One region of the Lysinibacillus sp. JNUCC-52 genome, then DNA from elsewhere that is predicted to be linked to it. Evidence: riboswitches for the same ligand, from Rfam matches in the RefSeq annotation. Region 1 holds a riboswitch; each other region holds the start of a gene.
The links. A riboswitch is a leader RNA that binds a small molecule or an ion and turns the genes downstream of it on or off. The one in region 1 is predicted to bind cobalamin.

Region 2: another riboswitch for cobalamin. It lies ahead of metE (5-methyltetrahydropteroyltriglutamate--homocysteine S-methyltransferase); the one in region 1 lies ahead of JNUCC52_RS01495 (ABC transporter substrate-binding protein).
Region 3: another riboswitch for cobalamin. It lies ahead of cobT (nicotinate-nucleotide--dimethylbenzimidazole phosphoribosyltransferase); the one in region 1 lies ahead of JNUCC52_RS01495 (ABC transporter substrate-binding protein).
Region 4: another riboswitch for cobalamin. It lies ahead of JNUCC52_RS15450 (hypothetical protein); the one in region 1 lies ahead of JNUCC52_RS01495 (ABC transporter substrate-binding protein).

The regions. Positions count from the first base shown of each region.
Region 1 covers NZ_CP065546.1:249,611-257,449, reverse strand. Annotated here, with positions in the region: gene JNUCC52_RS01525 (alpha/beta hydrolase) at 1-523, shown strand, start outside; gene JNUCC52_RS01520 (class I SAM-dependent rRNA methyltransferase) at 586-1,782, shown strand; gene JNUCC52_RS01515 (hypothetical protein) at 1,871-2,107, opposite strand; gene JNUCC52_RS01510 (cytochrome c oxidase assembly protein) at 2,604-3,299, opposite strand; gene JNUCC52_RS01505 (DUF2243 domain-containing protein) at 3,418-3,912, opposite strand; gene JNUCC52_RS01500 (precorrin-3B methylase) at 4,176-4,850, opposite strand; gene JNUCC52_RS01495 (ABC transporter substrate-binding protein) at 4,904-5,887, opposite strand; cobalamin riboswitch at 6,114-6,299, opposite strand; gene JNUCC52_RS01490 (elongation factor G) at 6,479-7,839, shown strand, end outside.
Region 2 covers NZ_CP065546.1:741,800-749,638, forward strand. Annotated here, with positions in the region: gene JNUCC52_RS04055 (LytTR family DNA-binding domain-containing protein) at 1-150, shown strand, start outside; gene JNUCC52_RS04060 (hypothetical protein) at 147-557, shown strand; gene JNUCC52_RS04065 (DUF7010 family protein) at 575-1,135, shown strand; gene JNUCC52_RS04070 (alpha/beta hydrolase fold domain-containing protein) at 1,193-2,119, opposite strand; gene JNUCC52_RS04075 (hypothetical protein) at 2,517-2,675, opposite strand; gene metE (5-methyltetrahydropteroyltriglutamate--homocysteine S-methyltransferase) at 3,058-5,352, opposite strand; cobalamin riboswitch at 5,535-5,713, opposite strand; gene JNUCC52_RS04085 (VOC family protein) at 5,919-6,281, shown strand; gene JNUCC52_RS04090 (methyl-accepting chemotaxis protein) at 6,322-7,839, opposite strand, start outside.
Region 3 covers NZ_CP065546.1:1,514,180-1,522,018, forward strand. Annotated here, with positions in the region: gene JNUCC52_RS07890 (methionine gamma-lyase family protein) at 1-216, opposite strand, end outside; gene JNUCC52_RS07895 (trimeric intracellular cation channel family protein) at 364-969, shown strand; gene cobT (nicotinate-nucleotide--dimethylbenzimidazole phosphoribosyltransferase) at 1,431-2,489, opposite strand; cobalamin riboswitch at 2,595-2,771, opposite strand; gene JNUCC52_RS07905 (rhodanese-like domain-containing protein) at 2,915-3,217, opposite strand; gene hfq (RNA chaperone Hfq) at 3,313-3,543, opposite strand; gene miaA (tRNA (adenosine(37)-N6)-dimethylallyltransferase MiaA) at 3,642-4,535, opposite strand; gene JNUCC52_RS07920 (alpha/beta fold hydrolase) at 4,522-5,442, opposite strand; gene JNUCC52_RS07925 (glycerol-3-phosphate dehydrogenase/oxidase) at 5,444-7,090, opposite strand; gene glpK (glycerol kinase GlpK) at 7,109-7,839, opposite strand, start outside.
Region 4 covers NZ_CP065546.1:3,107,650-3,115,488, forward strand. Annotated here, with positions in the region: gene JNUCC52_RS15430 (C40 family peptidase) at 338-1,501, shown strand; gene ytvI (sporulation integral membrane protein YtvI) at 1,798-2,856, opposite strand; gene JNUCC52_RS15440 (hypothetical protein) at 2,951-3,499, shown strand; gene JNUCC52_RS15445 (glutathione peroxidase) at 3,732-4,277, shown strand; cobalamin riboswitch at 4,432-4,642, shown strand; gene JNUCC52_RS15450 (hypothetical protein) at 4,796-5,338, shown strand; gene JNUCC52_RS15455 (ABC transporter substrate-binding protein) at 5,340-6,302, shown strand; gene JNUCC52_RS15460 (tyrosine-protein phosphatase) at 6,677-7,444, shown strand; gene JNUCC52_RS15465 (MATE family efflux transporter) at 7,590-7,839, shown strand, end outside.

The DNA of each region.
Region 1 (7,839 bases):
ATTACTGTGGGTTTATAACAACATAACAGCGTTCGGTGGCGATAACACGCGATTAATAGTAGCTGGTGATAGTGCTGGGGGAAATCTAGCAACAATTGTTTCCTACTTAGCAGCAATCTTAGATGGTCCAATTATTTCTGCACAAGCGCTAATTTATCCTGTTACAAACCTTGATTTTACGACGGCTTCTTATAGTTCTTACGGAGAACATTTTGGTTTAGATAAGCAAGGGATGCAATGGTTTGCTGAGCATTATACAGAGGCCAATAATTTTAACAATCCACTTGTTTCACCTATGTATATTGAAAACCTTGGTGTACTTCCAAAAACAATAATCATTGCGGCTGAAGCAGATGTACTTTACGACGAAGGTCTGACTTACGCTCAAAAATTAACTGAAGCGGGCGTTTACGTTGAGCATGTCCATATGGCAGGTTTAATTCATAGTTATTTTAGTAAGATGGAGTTTTTTGAGGCTGCTACAATGGAGACAGTTGAAAAAATTGCGACATTCGTGAAATAAGTTTGTGTATTGCTACTAAACAATGCGATAATAGAGCAAAATGTTTTTTAAAGGATGACAACATGACACAAACGATTGCATTACAAATTAATAATCAATATGCAGGCCCATTGAAAAAAGGCTACCCACTAATCTCAAAAGAAGCAGTTGATACACGAAAACTGCCTGCTGAGGAAGGTGCGCTACTTCGTCTACTAGATATTCATAATCGATTTATCGGCACAGGCTATTATGGTATTCAAAATAAAGGCATCGGCTGGCTATTAACTACTGATGCTAATGAAGAAATTGACAAGGCGTTTTTTGCGAAAAAAATAAGCAAGGCGCTACAAAATCGCGAGACATTCTTTAATAACCCTGATACGACGGCATTTCGTGCTTTTAACGGCGAAGGTGATGGAATTGGTGGCATGACAATCGATTTCTTTGAAGGCTATTATATGGTGAGCTGGTATAGTGCAGGTATTTATTCATTTAAAGAAGCCATTTATGAGGCTCTTGCAGAAACAGTAAACTTTAAAGCCATTTATGAGAAAAAACGTTTTGATAGTAAAGGGCAATATATTGAACAGGACGATTTTGTTATGGGTACACCTGGTGAATTCCCACTTATCGTTAAGGAAAATGGTATGAACTATGCTGTTCATTTAAATGATGGTGCCATGACTGGTATTTTCCTCGACCAACGTGAAGTGCGACTTGCCATTCGTGAACGCTATTCTCAACATAAAACCGTGTTAAATACATTTTCTTATACAGGTGCTTTCTCTGTGGCAGCAGCACTTGGTGGTGCAACAAAAACTACGAGTGTCGATGTAGCCAAACGAAGTTTAGCGAAAACAATCGAGCAATTTAGTGTCAATCATATTGACTATGAGGCACAGGACATTAAAGTAATGGATGTATTTCATTATTTCAAATATGCACAGCGTCATCAGTTAAAATTCGACCTTGTTGTATTAGATCCGCCTAGCTTTGCGCGAACAAAACAAATGACGTTTTCAACTGCAAAGGATTATCCAAAGTTATTAAAGGATACAATTGCTATTACCGAAAAAAATGGTATTATTGTTGCGTCTACAAACAATGCAAGCTTTGGCATGAAAAAGTTCAAAGGCTTTATTGACCAAGCGTTTAAAGAAACAAATACGCGTTATAAAATCGTTGAGGAATACGGTTTACCAAGGGATTTCCGCGTGCCACGTGAACATCCTGAATTCAATTACTTAAAAGTTGTTTTTATTGAAAAATTAAACTAAAAAAGAGCGACTTACATCAAGTCACTCTTAGACTGTAGACAAAGTCGAGTTATTCAACTTTGTCTACTTTTTTTGAAGCAAGTATCCATTACTTTGTTAAAAAAACAAAAATATAACCTAAAAACATTAGGATAAAAAAACTTAAGAATGTGATGATATTCCCTATAATTAAAATTTTAGATTTAACGCATGCAGCTAAGACAATACCTATGCCTGATAATACAAACGTGAAAATCCATAAAGTTGATGGTTTTTGAAACACAATATTCGGTACCCAAAGTAATAAAGAAATAATAATCGTACTTACAGCTAATGCTTTCACCATTTTAACCATTCCTTATTTCAACGGATTACATAAGTTTTTATTAAAATATATTTTTATCGCAGAAGCAAATAGTTTTTCTTTAAGTCCCATTCTATGAAAATTTCTATCTATATAAGCGACAAGCTCCCAATCACATGAACAGCTAAAATACCCTTTATCTTCTTCAAATCATTTAGAACGAACTTATTTTTTATCTAATCTTAGCCCCTTTCGATATTTTATTAGGTAAAATACCATTATTATGGCTCATCAAAAGGCTAGACTGGGATGTTAGAATGTTAGCTGTTCGAGTAAAATCTGGATGCTCATGGAAAACGCCTAGCGAAAATGGAGGACAAAACTTAGAGTTATGAAAATGAACCATTATGATAGTATTTAACCACATGATTATATTTTTATTTTAATAACTGAACTAAAAATTCTCAATAATAGAAACTTCAAAAACTACACTAAAAAAGAGTAACTCCGCTAGAGTCACTCTTTCTTTGATTCACTGTTAATGTGCCTTTACTGTTTGCAGTTCATGATTTCTTGGTCTTACTGCCTTATACCATTGCAAACAAAGGATAAAAATTATTATGGCATCAATTACATCTCCACCATAGTACATAACCATACTTCCGATTTCTGCTTGTTCTATCGGAACACCTTTAGGAGGTTGAGCATAAATATACTTAGACAATATTCCATGTCCTGCTAATGCAATAATTAAGACAATCGCCCTGTACATAAAGGATTTTCTATGATTTACAGAATCAAAATAGATAATAGAAATTGTAAATAGATAGCCTGCTATAAATACATGTAAATGGACAAATAGATGTATTAGACTATTGTCGTGCATTAATGAATATAGGTTAGTCGTGTACAATATCCAAAGACCACCGATATTCAGTAAGGAAGTGATTATTGGATGCGTAAGTATCCTTGCAGTCCAACTTTTTAGCATACTTGAAAGCTTCCGCGCTAATCGGGTGCTTAAAGTTCTAAGTAATAGGGTCATTGGTGCGCCGAGAGCAATAAGTAACGGTGCTAGCATACCCAAAAGTAAATGGCTAAACATGTGTGCTGTAAAATCTACCGTAGCACGATTCGCTAAAGGACCAACAACAGCAAGAATCGCCAATAAAACCCCTAAAATAAAGCTTGCAATACGATAATGTGGCCATTTTTTATATTTACGATTCGTCATCACTGCGGCCAAAATATACAATAACAATATAGTAATAAATACAATAAAAAAAATTAGTTGAGGATGTATTATTCCGAAAAGATTTTGACTATGACTACTCTCGGCTATTTGATGATGGTTAGCGTTCATCAGTAATAGCCTTTGCTTTTATTTTGTTGTTGCTAGTGCGAATGGTAAGATAAAGTCCTATAATGAGGATAATAGCCGCAATGACATTCCAAATGATATCGTAGATGATGACATTTTCAACATACCTAATCTGGTGTATTCGCATTAGTTTATGTTGAATAATCCCATCATATAATTGGAAGCCGCCTGCTCCTAGCATCAAACCACCCATCCATCTCTTCAACCAAAAACCACTTTTACGACGAATATCTGCAAGTAAAAATAATCCTGCAATAGTTGCAAACCAACTAATCGCATGGAATATCCCATCAGAAATCAAGCCAATATCCGTTGTCGACTTATCATAAAAATGATGCCAGCGAAATAGTTGATGAAAAATAGTCTCGTCTATAAAAGCTACTAGACCTATCCCAAATAAAAACCCTGACAGTAAATTTCGACTTACATAAACTTGTTTGTTTTTATGAGCGTTTATTGTCGTCATTTCTTCGCCCCCTATTTTTAGATTGCCGTCCTTATCTTTCCCTATTTTTGATTATTTTAATCTAAATTTACATTTCATTCAGACTTATACTTCCCCATAAAAACGTTAATCTGCACAACTAAATGCTGTCTTTGCTCATATTGTTTACCATTTGAAAAAGAGCTAGCATTTAGCTAGCTCTCTTCTTCGTATATGCAGAAATTCAACATCATCTCTATTAAGCAGTGAATCTTATGTTCTAAGCAGAAATAAAATAAGTAGAATCACTTTCCCTTTAATGCTTGCCAATATTCGGCGCTATTTGTTCTACGATAAAACTTATAGAAAGGTTCATTTGGGCGTGCATGTTTTTGATACAGCTCAATAATTTGTTGTAGAAAGCTTTCTATTATTTGTACTGACACCCTTTTAGCAAATAGTGTTCCTGCCTTTGCATGGGCCCCCATCGGCACGGCACCTAAGTAAACATCAAAGCTATCCTTTTGATAAACAAGTCCAATATCATCATATACTGCATTATAGCAGGCAGACGCACAGCCATTAATATTTAACCGTAGTCTAGAAGGCACAGTTTCTTCCTGTAGTGCTTCGTATAGTTGTTCTGTTATTTCAGCCGCCTCCATTTTATCCCCATCACAAAAATCACAAGCTTTTATCGCGACAATGGGACCTTGCTTAGCAATATATAAGCCCACTGTTTGAAGCTCATTGATAATCTCCTTTACTTTTATAGTTGGAACAGATAAAAGAATACTATAGGAAGCTGAATATTTAATTGCGCCACTTTCACCGACAATCTCTGCAATTTTTTGAAATTGAGCTGGTGTAAAATGCTTATTGATAATACCTGGACTTACTGCAAGGCGTGTAAAGTTTCCATTAACATTTAGTTTTTCAAATGTGCGATCTGGTATATTCGAATGAAAGGCATTCATCATTTGTGCTCCTTATGAAAAAGAGCTAGCAAATAGCTAGCTCTTTTGATTGTTATTTAAAAGTTTTCAGGATAAAAACCTTTTGCTAAAATTTCAATAGCTTCTGCAGCCCGAACCCCTTCTGAAGCGGCTGAAAGTGGTAAAATGACAAAGCGCTCATTTTTCACAGCATTTGTTTCTTTTAATGCTGGGTCACTTTTCAGGAATTTAATTTTGTCTTCTGCAGTTTGGGAACCATAATCAATTACGACAATCACTTCAGGATTGCGTTCAACAGTTTCTTCTTTCGAAACTGTTGTCCAGCCCGATTCGACATCGCCAAAAATGTTTTTACCGCCCGCTACTGTGACAAGTTCATCCATAAAGTTTTGAGCCGCTGTAAAAACTTCCTTATCACCACTATCGTAAACTAAAACACGTAGTTCTTTATCCTCTTCTGGTAACTTTGCACGTACAGCATCAACATCATTTGTCATCTGATTAATCAATGCTTCACCGCGCTCTTCCACACGGAAGATTTTTGCAATATTACGGATATCCGTAAAAATATCGTCTAATGTTGGTTTTGTAATACTTGAAGAAGTATGTAAATAGGTGTGAATACCAAGTGCCTCTAATTCTTCTGGTGTACCAACACCCTTTTCACTAAAACCACTTTTCCACCCAGCGTATAAAAAATCTGCTTCACTATCAATGACTTGTTCCTTTGTTGGGTATTGCTCAGCTATAACGGGTACTTTATCGTAAGCTGCTTGTAAAGGTTCATAAATTTTATCATCTAAATAGGCAGTACCCACCATTGAATCTTCTAAGCCTAGTGCTAGCATAATTTCTGTTACGTGTTGATTTAAGCTAATCGCTTTTTTCGGTGCATCTTTATAAACTTGCGTCGTCTCATTATTTTCAATGGTTACTTCTTTTGCTCCTGTTTGTGCTGGTTCGATATTTTCACTTTGTGAATCATTTTTTGCACTACATGCCCCTAAAATACTTAATAGTGCAATGGCAAGAACTAACCACATGCCTTTCCATTTCTTCATGTTTGTTTCTCCTTTAGTTTGTAATTTTTCATTATATAGTTAGAAATCAAAGACTTCTTAGCTACTGATCACGGCTTATTCTTGACTTTTCTTAATATAAATTGAAAACTCAACATGCTACTATTCTTCAAAAAGACACAAAAAAACCCTCTTGTTTCCAAGAGGGCGACATAGTGAAAAAACAATGGTTAATGAACCAATCACTATTCCCATCCTCGTGGTATTAAGTAAAAAATACATATTGGCAGGTATCCTGGCTTAGGTTCAACATTTATACGTCTTCCCATAGTTAAACTACAGTGACTGTTGTATAAACTCCCCATTTACAGTTGCGGGACAGCATCGGATTTACACCGATTTCCCTTTTAAGCAAATGGCAAAAACCATTTGCACCAATATATAGCAGTATTAAGTTATAAAAATAGCCTAGCAGAACTAATTTTTGTTTTCAATCACACAAAAAATCCATAACTAATAATTATGAATTATTTACTACTATTTTAACATGAACGAGCACTATTAAACACGAAATGTTTTTTAGCTGAATCTGTTACAATGAGCGTATAGGAAAAATAGAAATGAGGATTTTTTATGTATAAAACGATTGGTGTGCTCGCACATGTCGATGCAGGAAAAACAACCTTTTGTGAACAACTACTCTTCCACACGAATAGTATTCAAACGCGCGGAAGAGTCGATCATCAAGATACTTTTTTGGATAATCATTCAATCGAGCAAGCTCGTGGCATTACCATCTTTGCTGAACAAGGGAGGATGGAAATTGGAAGTGATATCTATACGTTAATAGATACGCCTGGGCATGTCGACTTTTCACCTGAAATGGAACGTGCAATTCGTGTAATGGATTACGCTATCATTATCGTAAGCGCTGTAGAAGGTGTACAAGGTCATACTGAAACAGTGTGGCAATTGCTACGCCAATATAACGTACCAACCTTCTTCTTTATAAATAAGATAGATCGTGAGGGTGCTGATGTGGGTGCCGTTGTGGGACAGCTTCAAAAAGAATGTTCGGAGCATGTACTTTTAATAAACGATCCATTGTGTGCAGATTACGTACCAAACCACATTGCTGAGTGGCTAGCTGAGCGTGATGAACAACTACTCGATGCCTTTTTGACAGAAACTCTCGATGCACAAACATGCCTAATGCAGTTGCAAAAGTTCATTAAACAAGAGCAAGCATTTCCTTGCTTTACTGGTGCTGCTTTAAAGGATATTGGAATAAAAGAATTTTTATCACAGCTACCCCTACTTACAGAAACGCAATTCGACCATCAACGACCATTTCAAGGTGAAGTATTTAAAATCCGTCATGATGGCATGCAACGTTTAACCTTTATCAAAGCTTTAGAAGGAACTTTACATACACGCCAAGACTTTACATTTGGTGATATGACTGAAAAAGTAACTGAAATCCGCTTATATAATGGAAGTCGTTTTGTCACAACACAAAAAGTGCAAGCTGGAGAAATTTTCGCTGTAAAAGGGCTAAGTCTAGCAAAAATCGGTGATATTTTAGGTAGTACAATGACTCCTCAGCCATATGAGCTAGTGCCGACTTTACAAGCTAAAGTACAGTATGATGGGCAGCAGCATATAAAAGAAGTATTACAAGTATTCCGTTTGCTCGAAGCCGAAGAACCGTCGTTGCGCGTCGTATGGCATGAGAAGTTTCAAGAAATCCATGTACATATTATGGGTGTTATTCAGCTTGAAGTGCTTGCTGAAGTGTTAAAAAGTCGCTTTTCACTTACTATTACTTTTGGTGAACCTAAAATTTTATATATGGAAACAATTGCAACAACTGTAACAGGATACGGTCATTTTGAGCCGTTAAAACATTATGCAGAGGTTCACCTATTAATGGAGCCAAATATTCGAGGTACAGGAAACACGTTTGTTAACGCTTGTCATGCTGATGATTTATC
Region 2 (7,839 bases), 490 kb from region 1:
AGAATCAACAATTCGATGATATTGAATTTAAATCAAATACGCTCTTTTGCTTCAGGAAGTCATGCAAGATTGGAAGTGATGACAAAACAACAAAATAAGTATATTGTCAGCAGACATTATGCAAAATCGATTAAGGAGAAATTAATATGATACAAGATTTAAAAAACAGCTTTTTGTCTACTGCATTTTTGGGGTTAATTTTGATTGTCTTTTTAATGACTATATTTAATTTGCACGAAGAAGTGATCCACTTTCATTATCTATGGAATTTAATCGGGATTAGCGTGCTAATGGGGATTGTTTTTGGTATCGCATATCCTTACTTGTGGAATTACTCTACATTAAAAGTAACCTCAAAAATAACGATTAGCACTTTATTAAACTTTTTTTGTAGTGTAGGAAGTGTATATCTTTTTTCTTTAGACGTATTTGGATTCATCAAACCCTATTTGTTGCTATTTTTTGCAATAACGTTAGTTGGTCATATTATTGGATTTTATTTTTTCTCAAAATATGAAAACAAAAAAATAGCGGCTAGTTTGAATAGCTCGCTATAACATTAAGGAGACGGAAAATGAACCATGACACTAGTTTACAAGTACTATTAAACGATATAGCTCAAAAACAAAAGAAGGGGCTCCCTTTTATAATGGCCTCCATATTTATATGGGGAATCATTACAACAATTACATTACTACCTTTCGATTTAATGATCAAAAACATTGGTATCTTATCTTGTGGGGCCTTGCTATTTCCTGTTTCAATTGTTTGTGCCAAAATAGTAAAAGTTGATTTATTTTATAAAGAAAACCCTTTGATTAATGGTCTATTAATTGCAACAAACAATCAAATTTTATATTTAATTATTTGTATCCTTCTATTACTGAAAGCACCGATGTTAGTATTACCTGTTTATGCAATTATTTACGGTGCCCATTTATTACCATATTCATTCTTTTATCAATCAAAAAATTATCGATATAGTTCAATTTTTATTTGTTTCGCTATTTTAATAAGTATACTTTTCTTCCATTTAAACATAATTTTTGTCCCACTAATCGTAGAAATCGGTGTGCTATTCTTATTTTTCATGTTGCAAAAAGAAATAAAAACTAGTCTAAAAAAATCAGACTAGTTTTTTATCTACCTAGTAATGCTAAAAGCATGGCACCGATCTCTACCAAATGCTTTCTTAGTTACTAATTATATTAATAATCTTCTGATGAGCATCTTTGGCTTCAGGGATTGGCATTACAACAAACACATGAATCATTTTAGGATAAACATAGGTAGTGATTGCAATTCCTTGTTCTGTTAATTTTTCGTCAAGTTTCATTGCATCTGGATATAAAGCTTCGTGTGTTCCAATAAAATGAGTAATCTTCCCAAGTCCTTTAAAGTCACCGTAAATCGGACTAAATAATGGGTCGGTTAAATTTTTATCAGCTGCCCATATTTTTGTAATTACTTGCATTCCCTCACGAGCTAAGAGGGGGTCCTTTTCATCATATTCAGGTATAAGAGGATTACTCAAACTCATATCAACACATGCAGACAATAAAATAATATCTTTCGGCTGAGGCAAATTCTCATTCTTTAAAAGTTGCGCCAAACCAAGTGCAATATTTCCGCCAGCCGAATCTCCCATGATAGTCAATTGGTGAGTACTTTCAATAGTTCCAATAATATCTTTATAAAGGCTGAGGATTTTCGGATAGGTATCCTTATAGTTATAATGAGGTACTTTAGGATAAATAGGAGCAATTATTTTTGCATCTAACGATTGTGCCATATTATCCATAAATAGCCAGTGTAAATCTAAAGGCTGACTCGTCCAAGCACCACCATGTAAATAGTAAATAACTTTTTGATTCGAGGACTTTTGATCATTTAATGTAAAGACTTGCATACCCTCGAATGACAGCTCCTGAACATCACTTGAAAATTTAACATCTTCTCCAATAACATAGGGTTTTGTATTTTCAGTACCCCTTTGCTGTAGGAAGCTTTCAGTGTTTTCGATAGTAGAAAAACTCTTTTTATTGCCTTGGGAAGTTATCCATTTTTCAAATTGAATACTTTCTACAGAACGTTCTCCATTATAAGTTTCTACGCTCATATTGTATTTCACTCCTTTAAACATTTTATTGTTCATTTACATATCACGACTTGTTTGATAATCCATCACTATTAGAAGGCTTGATTGAATAGAAGGCTTGAAGAGGTATTCAATTAAAAACACGTTGGTTGAAGTGTCATAATCCATTTAGTTTATGCAATTGTATCATACATTTTTACTAATTATTGGACTTTATTACAATTATAGAATGGAAAGTAAGATACTCAAAAATGAATATTATACTAAGGAATGTTAAGACATACATGAAAAAGCTACGAATGTTGTATCAACATTTCGTAGCTCTCATGTAAACATTATTTATATATGCTTATAGGTCATTTTTTAAAAGTCAGTCACAGTATACTTTCGTAATAATAGATACACTGCTCACTCAATTTCATTCATATGCCTTATCTGTTTGTTCTTGCTTCTTTTTCAAATACTCCGCACGTATTTTTTCAATTTGCTGCTTTTTATCAAATTTGGCAGGCTTGTTTTTTTCATGATACTTTGTCACAGCTACCTTACCTTTAGTATCCAATTGATATTTCCCCAATTTGTTCACCTACTTTTCTTATCCTTAAAGAGAATTAATTCACCAAATATACTATACCTTATTTTACTGAGGTAAACCTTATTATGTACTGATAATCTTGCATATATCGGTAAAAACATTAAAAACTTTCGATTTCAAAAACTTTTAACATCTTTACTTGCATCTACTTTACCTGTTCTATCACTAATAAAAAATGTCTTTTCGCTCCTGTAACCATCTTTGCATTCCTAGTCGTAGCAATTATTAAAAGACTATCCTTATGAATCTTAGAGTACCATCACCAACTTTAGATAAAAAAATCCCCTGAGCATTTTTGCCTTTCAGGGGATATATTTTAATAAAACGCTTATGGAAAAGGAACGTTTTTTCTTATACTATATAATTAAAAAGTTGATTGCTGTACTTGTTGACGTAACGTTTTGGCAGCAGTAACCATATGTGCTAGTGCTGCCACTGTTTCAGGTTCTTTTCTTGTTTTTAGACCACAATCTGGATTGACCCAAAATTGATTTTTGGATAATACTTGTAGACTATCCTGCATGATACTTAACATTTCTTGTTCACTCGGCACACGAGGGCTATGAATATCATAAACACCCAATCCTATCCCTTTTCCATATGGATTGATTTGCAGGGATGTAATAAGCTCTCCATGACTGCGTGACGTCTCGATAGATATAACGTCAGCATCCAGTGCACTAATTGGCTCGATAAAATCATTGAACTCACAGTAACACATATGTGTATGAATTTGTGTTTCATCCTTTACACTAGCCGTAGCGAGCTTAAATGCATTCACTGTCCAATCCAAATATGCGTCCCAATGCTCTTTACGTAAAGGCAAGCCTTCTCGCAATGCAGGTTCATCGACTTGAATAATAGAAATGCCAGCCGCCTCTAGTGCCTCAACCTCTTTCCTTAGTGCAAGCGCAATTTGATAGGTCACTTCTTTCCGTGCAATATCGTCACGTACAAATGACCAGTTTAAAATCGTAACTGGGCCTGTTAACATCCCTTTCACATAGCGATTTGTTAAACTTTGTGCATAGGCCGTTTCTTTCACTGTCATCGGCGCTTCCCATGCAACATCACCGTAAATAATCGGTGGTTTTACACAACGAGAGCCGTACGAAACGACCCAAGCTTTTTCTGTAAAAGCGAAGCCTGTTAGTTTTTCACCAAAGTATTCCACCATATCTGTACGCTCAAATTCACCATGCACAAGTACATCAATATCTAAATCTTCTTGTATGGCAACCCACCTTTTCGTTTCTTGTGCGACAAAGTCAGCATATGCTTCATCTGAGATCTGTTTTTTACGCCATGCATTACGCGTGCGCTTCACTTCTTCAGATTGAGGGAAACTTCCAATCGTAGTCGTAGGGAATAGTGGTAGTTGCAGTGACTGTTGTTGAATAAGCTGACGAGTATTAAAATCATTTTGACGTTCAAAATCCTCTGACGAGACCGTTTGCATTTCTTGTTGAACTGCCTGATTATTTCGTACTGGATGTTTTTTTAATGCATCAATTGCTTTCATGCTTTCAGAGATTGTGTGATTTGATGAGTGGTTTTTTTCTTTTAAATATTTAGCCACCTCTGATATTTCAGCCAATTTTTCATCAGCAAATGCAAGTGCATTTTTCAAGACAGGGTCTAGCTTTGTTTCAAGGGCGGTCGAAATCGGCACATGCTGTAAGCTACATGACGATTGAATCCATAGCTCTTGTACACTAGTCAACTGTTCGATTGCCTTAATCGTTGTACTTACCTCTGCTAAATTTGCTCGCCAAATATCTCGTCCGTTAACAATACCTATCCCCAATACTTTATCCTGTGGAAAACCAAATTGGCGTAGTGCCTCCATATTTTTCGTATAGCCATGAACAAAATCTAAGCCAAATCCTTGTACAGGGAGTTCAATTAGTGTGTTATAAGCTGATAACGATTCAAAATACGTTTGTAGCATAATATTGGCCTCTGGAACAGCGGCTGCTAATTGTGTATATATTTCTTGCACTAGTTTGACCTCAGCCTCTTCTAAAGTGGAGACTAATGCAGGTTCCTCTAATTGAACCCAGTCAGCACCAGCTGTAACGAGTTCTTGGATTACCTGCGCATAGAGTGGTAGTAATGCTAAAATAAAGGCAACTTGTGATACTTTATCGTAGCCTTTAGTTAGCTTGCAAAATGTATAAGGTCCGATTAGCGTTGGCTTTGCAGTAATGCCAAATGCATCTTTAACCTCAAGGAAATCTGTAAGTATTGTATTCTCTGTTAATTGTAGTGTTTGTCCTTCATATTCAGGTACAATGTAATGATAATTTGTGTTAAACCATTTCGTCATTTCACTAGCAACAGCTTCTTTATTTCCGCGCGCTACCGCGTAATACGTTTGTAAATCAACCTTTCCACCTTGCCAGCCAAAGCGCTTTGGCACTAAACCAAACATCGTCGCTGTATCAAGCATTCTGTCATAGCGTGTAAAATCCCCTACAGTGACAATATCTATTCCGCTCCGAAGCTGCCTATCAATACGTGCAAGACGGATTTTTTTAATTTTTTGTAAGAAATCTTCTTCTGTAAGTTCATTTCTCCAAAACGCCTCTAATGCCTTTTTCCATTCACGGTCTTCTCCTATATATGGATAGCCTACTACAGTTGTGGTATACGTCATGTTACATCTCTCCTCAAATTAAAATAAAAAAAACCATCTTCCTTTTCGGAAAATGGTAGTTATTGTAAATCTAATTAGCTATGACGAAGCGATACGATAATGTATTAATTGTCGTATATATTCGTTAGTCGCACAGTGCCAATTCGGTCACATCTCACCACCTATTTCCACGTAGGTTATTTGGTGTGTACTAGACATTGGCAGGTCTCCTGGCTTCTCATCAACACGCCTCACAGCCTTCCCAGTTCCCCAGTGGCATTTGTGATTTGCTCCGATTTACAGTTGCGGGACAGCGTCGGATTTACACCGACTTCCCTTTTAAGCCAAACTTTCATTTGGCACCAACTCTTACACAATATTCAATTATGCTCTTACTATAGCATACATTTTTCTGAAAAGTATAACTTTTATACAGTTATGCGCATATTTTCAGTAGATTGTTACAAGAGGAGTAATTTTAACTTGTACTAATTGATGCCAATATAATAAAAAATATACTAAAAAAGGTATTTTAAGTAATTTGTAGAATTATATAGTTATTACAAGAAATAGCGAGGAGGAATACTATGATTGTCGGTTTACATCATGTACAACTTACAATTCCTAAAGGCTCTGAGGAGCAAGGAAAAGCATTTTATTGCAATGTACTGGGGTTAAAAGAAATAGAGAAACCAGCATCTCTTAAAGGGCGTGGTGGTTTTTGGCTACAAGTAGGTAATCAAGAAGTACATGTCGGCACAGAAGATGGCTTTGATCGACTCACAACGAAAGCACATATTGCTTATCATGTAGAAGATGTTGCACATTGGAAAAAGATATTAACAGAACATCAAATAGAAATACTTGATTCTGTTCCAATTCCGCATTTCGAGCGCTTTGAATTTAGAGATCCTTTTGGTAATCGAGTAGAAATTATTCAGCCGATTTAAAATGAAAAAGCAGCCATCTTGCTAATGGCTGCTTTACTATTTATAGTTTAAAGTGCTGAACTTCTTTGTTTAACTTCTCTGCCATCGATGCTAAATGATCTGTATTTTTTGAGATTTCATCCATCGTCGCGACTGTTTGATCGATTGTTGCGGTCGTTTGCTCTACCCCTGCGGCAGATTGCTCAGATATTGCTGCTATTTCATCGATAGAACGGTTAATTTGTTCCGTTGTTGTGGAAATACCTTGTAAGTTTTCTGTGATGCCTTGAATATTACTAAACATACTATTAACGGCTGAAGCAATTTGTTCAAAGGTTGTATTTGTAGTCGTAATTTGCTCTGTGCCCCTTTTTACTTCTTCATAGCCCGTTTGAAGTGATGCTGTAACCCCAACTGTTTCATTTTGAATACGTCCCACTATAGATGAAATATCCGTCACAGAATAGGATACTTGTTCAGCAAGCTTGCGCACTTCATCGGCCACAACCGCAAAACCTTTGCCTTGCTCCCCTGCCCTTGCTGCTTCGATTGCAGCATTCAATGCTAATAAGTTGGTTTGGTTGGCAATATCATCAATAACAGAAACTAATTTAGAAATTTCTTGTGATTGCCTATTTAAGCCTTCAACATTTGCAACAGCCTCTTGGACGATTTTATCAATAGCAAACATTTGCTGTGTTGAAGTATTCATTAAATGTTGTCCACTTGCTGTAAGCTGCAAAACTTCACTCGAATAGCCTTGTAAATCTTTACCTTGTATATTAGCCTGCTGAACATTTATTTTAAATGTCTCCATCATTTGAGCTAAGTCTCCAGCATTATGTGCTTGTGATTCAGAACCACCCGCTAGTTCAAGCATTGTGAGGGCAATCTGTTCTGCACCTGTTTTTACTTCTAAAGAAGATTGTGCAAGTTGTTCACTGTTGGCAGCAACGTTCCCAGAAACTACATTTATCGAACCAATGATTTCATGGAGCTTACGATTTAATGCATTTGTCGATTGTACGAGTAAGCCAATTTCATCTTTCATTCTTTCAGGCAATGGAGGCTGACTAATATCACCATCTGCCATTTGCGAAATTTTTTGTATGACTGCTTTTATCGGATTGGCAATCATATGCGCCGATATGTAAGCGGTTACAATCGCGACGATAGTAGTGATTATACCTATCATTAAACCTATATTCATCGTTTGCTTCGATTGAGCAATCATCTCCTGCCCAAGCTTATTAATAGAAGCTTCTCTTGCACCTGCAAGCTCCTCGTACCCCTCTCTAATTTCTGTTGCAAGACGATCAACAGAATTAAGATTTTGAATAGCCGCTTCTACATTTCCTTTGTCATATTCAGCAAATACATCCGTTTGTACAAAACTTCGCCATTCTCTTGCTTTTTCAACCGTCTTCGATAAGCTTTTATCTGTCGACAATTCATTTAGTATTGTATTGTTTTCTTCTGCGATTTTAATATAATCATCGAATTCTTGTTTATATTTTTGATTTCCCGTAAGTACGTAGCTTTTCGCAGCAGTTGTTCGAACACTAATCGTTGATGATAG
Region 3 (7,839 bases), 1.3 Mb from region 1:
ACGCTCAAGATTGTCACGTCCCTCGTCATCATAGCCATAGCCATTAGAAGGGTGTAAATGATAATCACTTACTTGATGTGCTCTGAAGGCGGAAAGTACTTTTTGCTGATTGAAGAACGCCATATCCTCTACTTTCTTGTGATAAGGTCGCACCTTTTCTTCTATTTTTTCCGCTAATGTTAACGTCTCTGCTGTTAAATGGGTTGTAAATGTCATTGTTTTCGTCTCCGTTTCAAATTGTTCTTTCCTATCTTATCAATTTGTTTGCAACCCTGCAAAAATTGCTATTGTGTCTAGCTGTTAAATGCGCTAAGCTAAGGGGCGGACTTACTACAATTTATTCTCGTTTAAGGAGGGAAAGTGATGGCTTGGGAAGTTTTTAGCATCATTGGGACAATTGCCTTCGCTATTTCCGGAGCAATAATAGCAATGGAAGAAGAATACGATTTATTCGGTGTATATATACTTGGCATTGTAACTGCTTTTGGTGGTGGGGCCATTCGTAATTTATTGATTGGTCTACCTGTGACAACATTATGGGGGCAAGATATGATGTTCCAAATTGCGATTGCTGCTATTACTATATTTTTTATTTTTCCACATCATCTTATACAGCATTGGCACCGTTGGGGCAATTTCACAGATGCTATTGGTTTATCGGCTTTTGCGATACAAGGTGCATTGTACGCTGTCAAACTCAATATGCCTATTAGTGCCGTAATTGTTGCTGCTGTTTTAACTGGTTCAGGCGGTGGTATTGTTCGTGATTTATTGGCAGGACGTAAACCACTTGTTCTCCGCGATGAAATTTACGGTGTATGGGCAGCACTTGCTGGCCTACTTATTGGACTGGAGTTACTGCCAGGAGACATCTTCTTATATGCATTATTCGGAGTCATTACGATATTACGAGTTCTTTCTTATATGAAGAAATGGCGTTTGCCATTACGGAAATTAAATCGAGCATAAGCAATACCTTCTATTCATTCTTTTGCAGTATATAAAGAAGAAAATACGAGTTGATGGTAGCGAAGGCGGTGACTCCTGCAGGAACTGCACGCATAGTAAGACGCAACAAACGACGCGACAGCGACGGTTGCGGCTTACGATGTGCCCGCGGAAAGCACCCCCGCAGCGGACATCAACGGCACCGTAAAAAAGGGCTAGTTTCATTCTTTTGCAGTAAATAAAAAATTAGAAGAGAATACGAGTTGATGGGAGCGAAGGCGGTGACTCCTGCGGGAACAGCACGCTCAGTAAGACGCAACAAACGACGCGACAGCGACGGTTGCGGCTTACGGTGTGCCCGCGGAAAGCACCCCTGCAGCGGACATCAACGGCGCAGTAAAAAATTGCTAGATTGATTCCAGTCAATCTAACACTTTTTCTCTTTTGTCCTCGCTCGAAGCTTTGACCTCTCAAATGCCCCATCACTTCTCTTCAACTAGCGCCATCGTTTCTGCTAATGTAGCCATATTGCTCATCATCGAACAAGCTGCATCTAGAATTGGAAAGGCTAGTGCTGCACCAGAGCCCTCTCCCAATCGCATATTCATATGAAGCATCGGCTCAACTCCTAGCAATTCGGCTGCTATTTTGGCACCCGGCTCTTCAGAGGCATGTGAAGGTATAATATAGTCTTGTACTTTTGGTTCAAGTTCATATGCTATTAGTGCTGCTATTGTAGAAATAAAGCCATCAATCACAACTGGTTTCCGATTTGCAGCTGCAGCTAGGATACTACCCGCCATCGCACCTATTTCTAACCCTCCCACTTTTGCAAGTATATCCAGCGCATCATGACGATTAGGTTTATTTATTTCAATGGCCTTTTGAATAATCGCTACTTTATGTTCAATTCCTCCTGCCCCAAGCCCTGCACCGAATCCCGTCACTTCCTGTGGATGACAACCACGAAGTACTGATAATATAGCCGCACTCGGTGTTGTATTGCCGATGCCCATTTCACCTGTACCAAGAACATTTGCCCCTTTTGCTATTTCTGCTGTTGCAATTTCAATACCTACTTCAATTGACTGGATTGCCTCTTCCCTTGTCATTGCTGGACCTTTTGCCATATTGTCTGTACCATGCTTAATTTTTTTCATTAACACCTTAGCATCAAGCGGTATATCCTCTTTGACTCCAACATCTACCGTTACAATTTTTGCATTTGTTATTTTGGCAATTGCACAAACACCTGTTACCCCTTTAGGGAAATTTAATGTTTGTAAAAACGTGACATTTTGCGGATTTGATGTTACCCCCTCTTCACAAACACCATGATCAGCTGCACAAACAATGATTACTTTGTTATCAAGTTTTGGATATAGTTCTCCCGTAATACCAGCTAATTGTATAGCTAGCGACTCCAGTTTCCCTAAACTGCTTGGAGGCTTGCTAAGTGAATCAATACGTTCCTTAGCTTTTTCCTTCATTGTATTATTAGTAGGTTGAATGCGTTGAATCGTTTGTTGTAATAATTGCATCATCATCTCTCCTTTTTTTAGCCATTTACATATAGAATGAAAAAAAATAGAAAAGCCTGTAGTTTATTTCATAACAAATAAACTACAGACTTTTCCATCGTCTATATCATTCAAAGCAATTAGGCAGGTCTCCTGGCTCAATTTCAACATTTTATAGAACCTTCCCAGCATAACGCTAGTGGTATTTTCTATAAAACTCCATTTTACAGTGGTGGGACCGCTAAAGCATTTCACTTTATTCCCTATTCTCCCATAATGGGCACCTAATGCTTTTATGTAATTACTTTAAATTTACGATAAAGTTTTTTTCGTGTCAATATTGGATAAAGTTTGCGTGACAGCATTTTGTGCACTGCCAATGTTAAGTATAAACTAAATAAAATAAGGTATTTAACAACTGAATTGTTAAATACCTGTGACCTACATTATTTAAATTCTAATTCCCCATCATAAGCAAGCATGCCGCCTTCTAGGTTTGTTACATCAAAGCCTTGTGCTTCTAAATATGCACATGCATTTGCTGAGCGTCCGCCAGCTTTACAGACGATAATGTAAGGTTTAGATCTATCTATTTCTTCTAAGCGCTCAGGGATTGTTCCAAGTGCAATATGCTTAGCGCCTGGAATGACACCTTGTGCTACCTCGTCATCTTCTCGCACATCGATAATGTATAAGTCCTCGTTCGCATCTAGTTGTTCTAATAATTGCGTTGTATCCATCGATTTCATCTTTACAGTCCTCCAATATATCAATTTCCTATTACATTATAGCGTGAACGAAAAAAAACAGCTAGTGATGTAACACTAGCTGCCTAAAAATGACTCTATTCTTCTGTCTCTAAAAATTCGACTTGCTTTGCTGGAACGAAAGTAGAAATTGCGTGTTTGTAAATGAGATGCTGTTTACTTTCAGCATCGACTAGTAATACTGTAAAGTTATCATAGGATTTCACTGTTCCTTTTAGCTGGAACCCGTTTAACAGAAACACAGTTACAAAAACACTGTTTTTACGTAGATGGTTCAAAAACGTATCTTGCAAATTGATTGATTTCATAGAATGCGCCTCCCCTACTCTCTTTCTACCTCTTCATTCCTATAGTAGCATGTTATCCCAATTTATCAATTAGTAATTTTTAGAAATTATTAAAGTTTTTAGTCTTTTTCAATAAAATGAATATCCATCTTATTGCGGAAATAAGTAAGTTGTCTTTTCGCATAGCGACGAGAATTTTGTTTTAAATTTTCAATTGCTTCTTCTAAAGTGCATCGACCATCTAAGTAATCATATATTTCCTTATAGCCAATTGCCTGAATTGACTGTACGCCTCGAATATTTTGCTGCCACAACCCTTGTACTTCTTGCAACAGCCCTTTGTCCATCATCAAATCTACTCTGCGATTTATGCGATCATATAACGCATCGCGTGACATATTTTCACCTAACCCTATAATTAAATGGCGATAAAGGGGGATTTCTCCTCGATTGTGTTCTTCTGAGGCTTTTGAAACACCACTTAATTCAATCATTTCTAATGCTCGAATGACGCGTCGCGTATTGTTAGGGTGAATTGTTTCCGCCGTTTTCGGATCCAATGCTAATAGTTTTGCATGCATTGCTTCAGGACCTAACTTTTCTAGCTCCTCATAATAAGCCTTTCGTGCTACCTCATCTACTTGCTCCTCGGTAAATTGGAAATCATAGAGCACGGCTTGTACATATAACCCAGAGCCTCCAACAATAATTGGTAGCTTTCCTCGTGCTTGTATTTCACTAATTTTGGCACGTACCAATTTTTGATAATCTGCTACCGAAAAGGATTCTGTAGGCTCCTTGAAGCTTAATAAATGATGTGGGACACCTTGCATCTCTTCCGCAGTAATTTTCGCAGTACCAATATCTAGGCCTTTATAAATTTGCATGGAATCGCCGTTAATAATTTCACCATTAAACTTTTTTGCTAACTCAATGCTCAGTGCTGTTTTACCAGAGGCTGTTGGTCCTACGATTGCTACAACCTCTGCTTGCTGTATTTTATTTTGTATCATACTTTTCTAACCACCGTAATAAAACTTGATGAACCGCCTGATGATTGTCTTCATTTAAAATTTCATGTCGCTTATCTTCAAATAAATAGACTGTAACATCCTGTACACCTGCTGCTGCAAAGCGCTCTGCCACATTATACACACCGTGACCACCATCTCCAACAGGGTCCTTGCTACCACTTATCAAAAGGATCGGTAAGTTTTTATTTATTTTTTCAATCTCATTTTTTCGATTCAGTACCATAAGACCCGCCGTTAAATCAACAAAAAATTGATTGGTTGGTATAAAGCCACAATATGGATCATCAATATATTTTTGCACCTCGTGCTCTACAGAACATAACCAATCATATGCTGTTTTAGCATTTGGAACTTGCTTATTGAAGCTCCCAAAGCTCAATTTGTTTAGTAAAGGGCTCTCCATCTCTTTGCCTCGTTGCATTGCCAATACTTGTGCGACATAATGCCCAATCTTATGCAGTGTTGAGACATTACCTGTTCCACAAAGTATAACGTTATCCACGTCATTGCTGTAAAGTTGAATATACCTTCTAGCAATGAAAGAACCCATACTATGTCCGAACAAGATGAATGGCACATCTGCAAATTGAGCATGCATAGCTACAATCACTTCATGAGCATCTTCTACAACACGATCAAAACCATTTTTTTCAGCGAAAAAGCCTAATGTGCCGTTGTAAGATGCCGTTTCTCCATGCCCACGATGATCATGCATCGTCACTGCATAACCTGCTACACATAATTTTTGAGCAAATTTTATATAGCGACCACTATGCTCTGCCATGCCATGTAAAATATGAATATGACCTATGCATGGAATAGTCGGCGTTAATGTTCGCGTAAACACAAAATGTCCATCTGACATTTTCATATAACGCTCTTCCATATTACACCTCCACATCCGCAAAACTTGTCGCATCGATTATGGCTTGTTCTAATTGCGCAACATAGGTATTTCTTTGAGATTCTGAATAGTGAAAACGCTGTTGCATTACTTGAATTACTTGCTCCTTATATCGTTTCACTGCATCAATATCAAAGTATAATAATCCCGTGCGACGAATAAAGAAATCACAAGGTGTGTACACCATTTCCGCTTCTATACCATAGAGCAGCATCGCATGTAACACGAGAGGCATTGTACTGCCATGCTCATGTAAATACTTCACCTGATCAAATAAAGCGTCCACATTCGTTCCATACTTTTGCACAAGATGCTTCGCTTCATCATAGTTCAGGCCATACTGCACACCTTCTCTTGCTTTATACGCAGTGTAATCAGGGAAATTAATGGCATTAATGCCCTTTGCACCAGATAGAGATAGTTCACGTGTCATACATGGACTAGCATGCTTAAATTTATGAGTTTTGACGATTTTATCAACGATTGTTTCTGCCATTTGGCGGTAGCCTGTTAACTTGCCACCTGCAATCGTCATCAAACCACTTGATGCTGTCCAAATCTCATCTTTACGCGAAATTTCAGAAGGGTCTTTCCCCTTTTCGAAAATAAGTGGACGTACACCTGCCCAAGAAGATTCAATTGTTTCTCTTGTAATTTCGGCTGTAGGAAAAATATTTTTAGCAGCTTCAATTAAATAATCTACATCTTGTTGTGTTGCAGTTGGGTGTATAGGATTTCCTTCATAAACTGTATCCGTTGTCCCTATATAAGTTTTACCATCACGAGGAATAGCAAAAGCCATCCGACCATCTGGAATATCAAAATAGACGGCCTGTTGTAATGGGAAATGCTTTTGATTGAGGACGATATGGACACCTTTTGTCAGGCGTAATTGCTTTTTGTCCAACGCTTTATCCTTTTGTCGTACTTCATCTACCCAAGGGCCAGTAGCATTGACAATTTGCGCAGCATGAACTTCCACTACTTTTCCTGTTACATGATCTTTTACTTTTGCGCCAATTAGCTTTTTCTTGTTATATAAAAATCCTGTCATTTCCGCATAGTTTACACAAAGTGCGCCGTATTCAACCGCTTTTTTTAGCACTTCAATCGTTAACCGTGCATCATCTGTACGATATTCGACATAATAGCCACCTCCAACGAGCTCATCTCGCTTTAATAGAGGCTCAAGCGCTGCTGTTTCTTGTGCACTTAGCATTGTGCGGCGTTCTTTCTTTTTGACACCTGCTAATCGGTCATATACTTTTAATGCAATTGAAGTCGTTAAAGGACCAAGTGAACCATGCTTATATAAAGGCAACAGCATTTTTTCAGGTGTCGTTACATGAACAGCATTATCATAAACGATTTCGCGTTCACGTCCAACTTCAGCCACTACCCCCATATCAAATTGTTTTAAATATCGAAGTCCTCCGTGGATAAGCTTTGTCGAACGGCTTGATGTACCAGCAGCAAAGTCCTGCATCTCAATTAGTGCGACTGATAATCCTCTTGACGCGGCATCAAGTGCAATTCCAGCACCTGTAATACCACCCCCAATTACTAAAACGTCAAAGCTATATTGCTCTAAATAATCGATAATTTTAGGTCGATGCTCAAATGAAAACATACTTTCTCCCCCCATTAGCTATGATTTAAATATACGTGTAGCCTCCACAGCTCTTTGCCAGCCCGCATATAAATTTGCGCTTTGCTCTGTGGTCATTTTAGGTTGATAGGTTTGCCCATTTGCCCATAATGCAGCTAACGCCTCTTTATTTTCCCAAAATCCTGTTGCAAGTCCTGCTAAATAGGCTGCCCCGAGTGCAGTCGATTCATTAAGCTTTGCTAACTCCACCTCTAACTGTAAAATATCACTTTGAAATTGCATTAAGAAGCCGTTACTTACAGCTCCACCATCTACTCGCAATACTTCAATTGGCATGCTCGCAGCTTCCTTCATTGCATCCAGTACATCTTTCGTCTGGTAAGCCAATGATTCAAGCGTTGCGCGGATAAAATGCTCTTTAGAAGTCCCCCGCGTCAAACCAAAAATAGCGCCACGAGCATCCGTATCCCAGTATGGTGTTCCTAATCCTACAAATGCAGGTACTACGTATACACCATCTGTATCAGCTACCTTTGTTGCATATTTTTCAGATTCCTTAGCAGTGCGAATCATTCGAAGACCATCGCGCAACCATTGAATTGCTGAACCTGCCACAAAAACACTGCCCTCTAACGCATAAGTCACCGTGCCATCAATGCCCCAAGCAATCGTTGTAAGCAAGCCATTTTCAGAATGGATTGCCTGTTCGCCCGTGTTTAACAACATAAAACAGCCAGTGCCATACGTATTTTTAGCCATGCCTTTCGCAA
Region 4 (7,839 bases), 1.8 Mb from region 1:
AATCATTAGATTCTAAGGTAGGGGATGTTTCCCCTACCCTTTTTATATTACAAAAAGATTACAAATAACAGAGGTGAAATGCACTATTTAGAGAAATTTGACGTAATTTGTAGCGTTATATTAACGTTTTGTAGAAAAAAGTCGTTTTAAAGACAATGTTACAATTATATTTCGAGTTTTACTAAACTATTAAAACGGTCGGAAATAGTATAAAAGTTACGGCAATAGTGCTAAACTTTAAAAGGCTAATCAAAACATAAGAATTTAAATTGATCGTTCATGTATTTACATAGGAAAATAAAGAGCGAAATTGATAGATGAAGGGAAATGAAGACCCATGGGTAAGCGTAATAAATGGCGTAAGTCGATGGTGCTAGCAGTAGCACTTGCAGGCGGCCTATTATTTAATACAGTTCAACCGATTGAAGCGCACGCTGAAGAAACATCTCAGCAAATGATAGATAAAAAAGCAAAAATTGATGCGGAAGTTAAAAAATTAGAAACAGAGTTAGATCAACTTCAACAAGAAATTGATCAAAAAGTAAAAGTATTTAACCAAGTACAAGCAGATATAAAAGAAGTAGATGCAGGTATTGTTGAAACTGAAAAACGTATTGAGCAACGTTCAACTATTTTAAGCGAGCGTATGGCTGCATACCAAGCTCAAGATAACACAGTGGGTGTATACTTAAGCGTTGTTCTAGAAGCAAAAAGCTTTGCAGATTTAATGGACCGTGTCGTAGCGGTAAAAACATTAATGGATGCTGACCAAGAGCTAGTAAATCAACAAGAAGCTGACAAAGCGAAATTAGAAGAACAAAAAGCAACATTAGACGAGAAACAAAAAGAGCTTCAAAAACAATTCCAAGAGCTTCAACAAAAGGAAAGCGAAATGGAAGTGAAAAAAGCTGAAAACCAAGCAAAATCACTTGCATTAAAGGCACAAATTGCAACGAAACAAGAAGAAGAACGTCTTGAAGCAGAGCGTAAAGCAGCTGAAGAAGAAGCAGCTCGTTTACGTGCACTTCAAGCAGCTACACCTGTAGTGCATGTCAACAACAATAACAACAACACTAACACTAGCGGTAAAAATAACGGTGGTAGCAAACCTCAACCAATCATAGTTGGATCTGGTTCAGGTACTGCATCTTCAGGTGATGCTATTTCTACAGCGAAGCAATTCCTAGGTCGTTCATATGTTTGGGGTGGCAGTAATCCTACAACAGGCTTTGACTGCTCAGGTCTTGTACAATGGTCTTACAAGCAAGCTGGCGTATCATTACCTCGTACAGCATCACAACAATATTTATCAACAAAACGAATTTCAGCAAGCGAAGCTCGTGTTGGTGACTTAGTATTCTTCAGCTATGGCTCAGGCGTAGCGCATGTTGGTATTTACCTTGGCAATAACACAATGATTGATGCTCAAAATAAAGGGGTAGTCATTGAGTCACTTGATTGGTGGAACCAATACTTAGTAGGCTTCGGTCGTATTCAATAAGCCTCTATTAATTAGACGATTATAATAGCAAAAAAGTTAAATATATTATTAAATAGCATCCATTATCATCACTAGATAATGGATGCTATTTTTATTTAGAAAAAATAAGAGTAGCTAGCGCCCGCTGTTTGCATTCCCCAGGCAGGTAGCGGAATAATCGAACGCATCTTAAACAATGGCGTTTATTAATTCATAAATTTTAATTGTAGTAAATAGACGATAATGAAAGGCACTCTCTGTTTAAATCGAGAGTGTCTTTTAGACTTTTGAGGCGCAATAAAAACATTTTCATTCTATTAAATTTTAAAATTGAATTTGATAACACCAGTTTCTTTTAAGGTGAAAAAAAGAATGATAATGAATGGCCCTAAGAGTAAGCCAATGACGCCAAACAATTGCAAACCGACAAACATCGCGATTAATGTTGGCAAAGGGGGTAAGCCGATGTGAGCACCCATTACTTTAGGCTCGACAGTGCGGCGAATAATTAATAAGATTGCTGCAAGAACAAAGAGCTTTATGGCAATCGTTGTATTACCGATTAGGAGGTGATAAGTTCCCCAAGGTGCTAAAATAATAATTGAGCCAAGGAAAGGGATAACATCTATAATCCAAATAATAATGGTCATGACTAGTACATATTTCGGTTGAATAAGTAGTAAACCAACAAGAGTCACACCAGCTATAATAAAGCTAACAAGAATTTGAGCTTTCATAAAACCGAAAAATGCATCTTTTAAGCGATTAGTAATAATTTTCAATTTTTCTTCAGTTGATGGCTTTAAATATTTATAAGTTGTCTGTTTTAACTTTGGTAAATCTAGCATAAATAAAAATAGGGCAATCATATAAACGAGAAGACTAATAAAGAGGCTTGGAATTTGTGAAAAGAAGGTCGTAACTTTGGTATAATTAAAGAAGTTTAAAAAAGATTCTTCAACCTTCTCAATGAAGTCGGTTGTCGTTTTTTGAAGTGAAGCACTCACTTCAGTTGGAAAGTCTTCTGTATATTTTGAAATATTCTCTTGCATATGACCCCACATCTCGGATAATTTAGAAATATAGTAAGGTGCTTGCTTTGAAATGGAAATAATTTGCGACATTAGTTGTGTAATAGTAAAGTAACAAATAATAGAAATAAAAATAACGCTTACTATGTATATAAAAGCTACAGCTATTTTTCGAGACATTTTCCATTTTCGTTTAAAGAACATAACAATGGGTTCTAATAAAAAAGCTGTAACACCTGCTAAAATAATTGGCACGGAGACAGGTATGATAAAATATGCGGCTACAAGTAGGCAAATAATCGCTAGCGTTCGTATAATCAACTTTCGAGTTATAAATCTATTCATAAGCTCTCCTTTTTATCATTAAATTTTAAGTACAGTGTAACAAAAAAATTTTAAATTTGAAAACGTTCTGAAAGAATGAAGGTAGGGATAAATCATGGAAAAAGAGATTTTGCAACTTTTTAGTAATTTAGCAGAGCGTGACCGTGAGATTGAATACGAGTCGTATAGAAAATTAATAAAAATCATGCAAGAACCAGTAGATTGGACATATGCAGTGTGGGAACAACTTATTAAAGCCCTTACATATACAGATGGACATGCTCGTGCACGGGCAGCGCAGTTTTTATGTGCATTAGCAGCAAAAAGTGACCCGGAAGAACGTGTTTTAGATGATTTTTTAAAAATTTGGGCAGTCACGTATGATGAAAAAACAGTAACAGCAAGGCATGCCCTGCAAGCAATTTGGCAAATTGGGCTTGCTGGACAAGTTCAAAGAGATTTAATTGTTTCGTATTTAGCAAAAAGGTTCCAAACTTGTATTGACGAAAAGCAACCATCGCGTATTCGATATGATATTATTGTATCCTTTAAGAAGTTGTTTGATGCTACGAACGATCATAATTTACTAGATATTGCAAAGCGATTAATAGATGAAGAGCAGGATATGAAATACAAAAAGAAATATAAAACCGCCATCCGTTAAAATAGCGAGATGGCTATTTTTATGCCCAAGCGTGTTGTTTTGAAGAAAGAAAAGTTATTGATTATAATAAAAATAGGAGGATGGATTCAGTTTTCGATAGGTCTTATATACTGACGTAAGCTATCGTATAAGTGAGAGCCAGAAACTATCCATAAAGAGGAAACAAGTAAATCTGCAACAGTATATAGCATAGTAACAGGATAAATATTGTAAATTAGAAAGGGTCGAGAAAATGGGGATTTATAATTATTTAGTGAAAAAGCCAAACGGTGAAATTTTATCAATGGAGACGTATCGAGGAAAGACAATGTTAATCGTTAATACCGCCAATCAATGTGATTTTACATATCAATTTGAAGATTTGCAAAAAATGTATAATAAATATGGCAAGGGAAATTTCATTGTTTTAGGTTTCCCGTGTAATCAGTTTGGACAGCAGAACCCAGAAGATGGAGTTGAGACAACTCAACTTTGTCAGCTTAACTACGGGGTAACTTTCCCGATTTTTGAACTAGTTCAAGTTAATGGAGAAGAGACACATCCGTTATTCAATTATTTAAAGCACGAAGTAGATTTTCGTGAATTCGGTAAGGCGAATATGCAGGAAAAGATGTTAGCTGAAGCTATTATCCAAATTGCACCTAGCTTTTTAGATGGACGTAACATTCGTTGGAACTTTACAAAATTTTTAGTAGATAATCAAGGAAATACAGTCGAGCGCTTTGAACCAACAGATTCACAATTAGATATTGAGCAAGCTATTGAAAAAATTTTATAGCTAGCCATTTTAATCAGAATTTTTAGGCTGGAATAACAAATAGCTAATCACTATGTAGAAATAGTGCTAAGTTTTGTATATATATTTTCGAATATTCCACAATCTCACAACTATTTTTTCAAATCAATATATGATAAACTGCTAATCAAGTGAATAATTCTTGCAGAATAATGGTGCTAACTTTAGCATAATCGGGAATTCGGTGTAAAACCGAAGCTGTTTCCGCAACTGTAAGTACAAGAATCATAAAAAATGCCACTGTCGAAAAGGGGAAGTCCTAAGATGGGAAGGTTTTATGATATCGCAACTGATTAGTGGTAGCGAACTGTACGAGCCAGGAGACCGACCTTTATTTAATGTATAAAAACTCTTCGGAAGCTAGGAGGATATACGGCAAATACATAAGCGATGTCGCATGGGCGGCACTATATATGCTATTTTCGTCGTTCCTAGGGAGCGGCGTTTTTTTATGCACCTATAAAGCAAAATCTGTTCATGAAAGAAAGAAGGGACTAGTTATGAAAAAAGATGCTCGTTATTCTTGCTACCCATTCATGCGTGAAAAAATATCTACTGTAGATTTTGAGATTCGTACGGATAGTTTAACAACTCATGTCGGTGTAGCATTAACGGCTGTAAAAGCAGAAGCAGTTGAGGTTGTAGCGACAGATTTATTGACGATTTTGCCAATGGCCTACCATGTAAATGGCTCAGTACGTGGCAAATTAGCAGTAACGGAAGAAGATTTAGTATGGCTTAGTGATCGCTATGATTTTTATGTGGGGCATGTAAAGGAAGAAATACAGAACTTTGTTTTACCACAAGGAACGGGGGCTGCAACAGCGCTTCATTTATGTCGTAGTGAGGCAAAAAAATCATACCGTGTTCTACATAAAGTTTCTGAGGAAAGAGAAGTACCAGCAATTCTTTTCGATTACTTAGGATTATTAGCGAATGTATTTTTTGTAATGGCTGTATACATGAATCAGCAAGCTGGTATTGCTGAAATACCGTTTATAAGCAAATCATACCCTATGAAGAAGAAGAAGGAGAATGTGTAAAGTGAAGAAACTAATTAATTTCCAATGGATTACAATATTAATGTTAGCACTTGTATTGGCAGGGTGCGGTACAGCAGATGAAGCCAAAAAGGACGATACATCATCTAAAGAAGGACAACAAGCTGAGCAAACAGGCTATAAAGTGACAGATGATCGCGATGTCGAAGTAGCATTTGATGCAGTACCAAAAACGATTGTGTCACTACAACCAAGTAATACAGAAATCTTATTTGCACTAGGCGTTGGAGATAAAGTTATTGGCGCAACTGAATATGATACGTACCCAGAAGAAGCAAAAGATATTGAACGTGTTTCAGACTCTGTGACATTTAACACTGAGCGAATTGTGGCTTTAAAGCCAGATGTCGTAATTGCTTATTCAACAGGCAATGCCGAAACACTTGATGCGCTAAAAGGTCTTGAAGATGCAGGCGTAAAAGTATTTGTAATTAAATCAGCAGCTTCATTTGAAGATGTATATGGAGATATTCAACAAATTGCTGAAGTGATGGGTGTTAAAGATAAAGGTGAGCAGTTAAACGAAAGTATTAAAGCGAAAATTGCAGATGTACAAGCAAAAGTCAAAACTGTAGAAACACCGAAAAATGTCTACTTAGAAATTAGCCCTAAGCCAGATATTTATACAACAGCAGCTGGTACTTTCCAACAAGAAATTCTTGATGCAGCGAATGTGAACAATGTATTTGGTGATCAAACAGGATGGGTAAAAGTTTCTGAGGAGGATGTTATTGCGAAAAATCCTCAAGTTATTTTAACAACAGTAAACTATGTAGAAGATGCAGTAGGTGAAATTCTTGGGCGTGATGGATGGAATACAATCACTGCTATTCAAGATAAAGCGGTAAATTATATTGATACTGATATTTCAAATCGCCCAGGTCCACGTATCGGTGAAGCTGTAGAGATGGTAGCAAAATCAGTATATCCTGAGTTATTTAAATAAGGATAAAGAATAATAGCCCTTGGGCAAAAGAGATTAAGTGTTAGATTGATGGCAATCAATCTAACACTTTTTGCAGTGAACGGTATTTTCCACTTCTGTTTTCCTCGGGCGCACGGGCTTCTCAGGCGTCTATCGGCGATCTAGGAGCATCTATCGGCGCTATTCCTAAGTTTATCGGCGATTTAGGAGCATCTATCGGCGCCATTCCCAAGTATATCGGCGATTCAGAAGCATCTATCGTCGCTATCTCCATGTTTATCGGCGATTCGCTCTCAATCTCTTCAAAAAGGCATTGGATAATTGGTATTATCTTCATTTGTTCTATAAAATAGAAGTATAGATAGATGATTGCTTAAATAAGGGAGGCGTAGTGGATGACACAGTTTGACATGAAGGTTATTCCGTTTGAGGCAGTCTTGAATTTCCGCGATATGGGTGGCTATAAGGCCCGAGATGGTAGAGTAGTTAAAAATGGATTGCTCTATCGCTCAGCTGCACTAGGTAAGATGACCCCAGCGGATAAGGAGCGCTTTGAAGCATTAGGAGTAAAAACAATCTTTGATTACCGCGATCAACACGAGGCACTGAATAATCCTAACCCCTCGTTTAAGGGCGCACAGTATATTCATATACCTGCAAAGGGCAATCACGCGTTTGAGATGCCGACAAATACTGGTGGCCATAATTTTTATAAAGTTGTTAGCCCAGAGATGTTCCGAGATTTTTACGCACAAATGCCATTTAACAATGCTTCATTTAAAAAGTTAATATCCACAATTCAAAATCCAGATAATTTAGGCCTCGTCCATCACTGTGCCGTAGGAAAAGATCGAACAGGAATTGGCGGTGCCCTCATTTTGCTTGCATTAGATGTCCCTGAAGAAACTATTATGCAAGATTATTTAGATACTAATATATATTTACGTCCCATGGTAGAACGAATGGCACAAGCAATTCAAAATACTTTTAATGACCATGAATTACAACAGTTCCATGCATTAATGTCTGCACGTGAGGATTATTTACAGGCTGCATTCGATGCTATTGATAGTCGTTATGGTTCGAAAACAGTATTTTTAGAGAAAGAGTTTGGTTTAACAACAGAAAAACGCCAGCAATTACAAGAAAATTGCTTATGCTAATAGCCCACCCTTTCACAGTAATTCAGTGAGAGGGATTTTTTTGTAAGCAATTCAAAATATTTTTTTATTAGCTATCCTTTACAGTGGCAAATCTGTGATAAGATACAATAGATTTTTATGTAAAGTATAGAGAGAAGTGAAGTTGTTGGGACAAGCGATAAGAGAGAAACATTCGGCGGACCAGTTTAGTTTATTTCATTTAACATGGCCGATTTTTTTAGAAGTTTTTTTATTTATGTTAATGGGATTAGCCGATACATTTATGTTAAGTGCCTTATCGGATAACGCTGTATCTGGTGTCGGCGCAGCAAATCAATACATTCATATTGCGATTTTAATACTTGAAGTAGTAGGTAATGGTGCTGCGATAGTTGTCTCGCAATATTTAGGTTCAA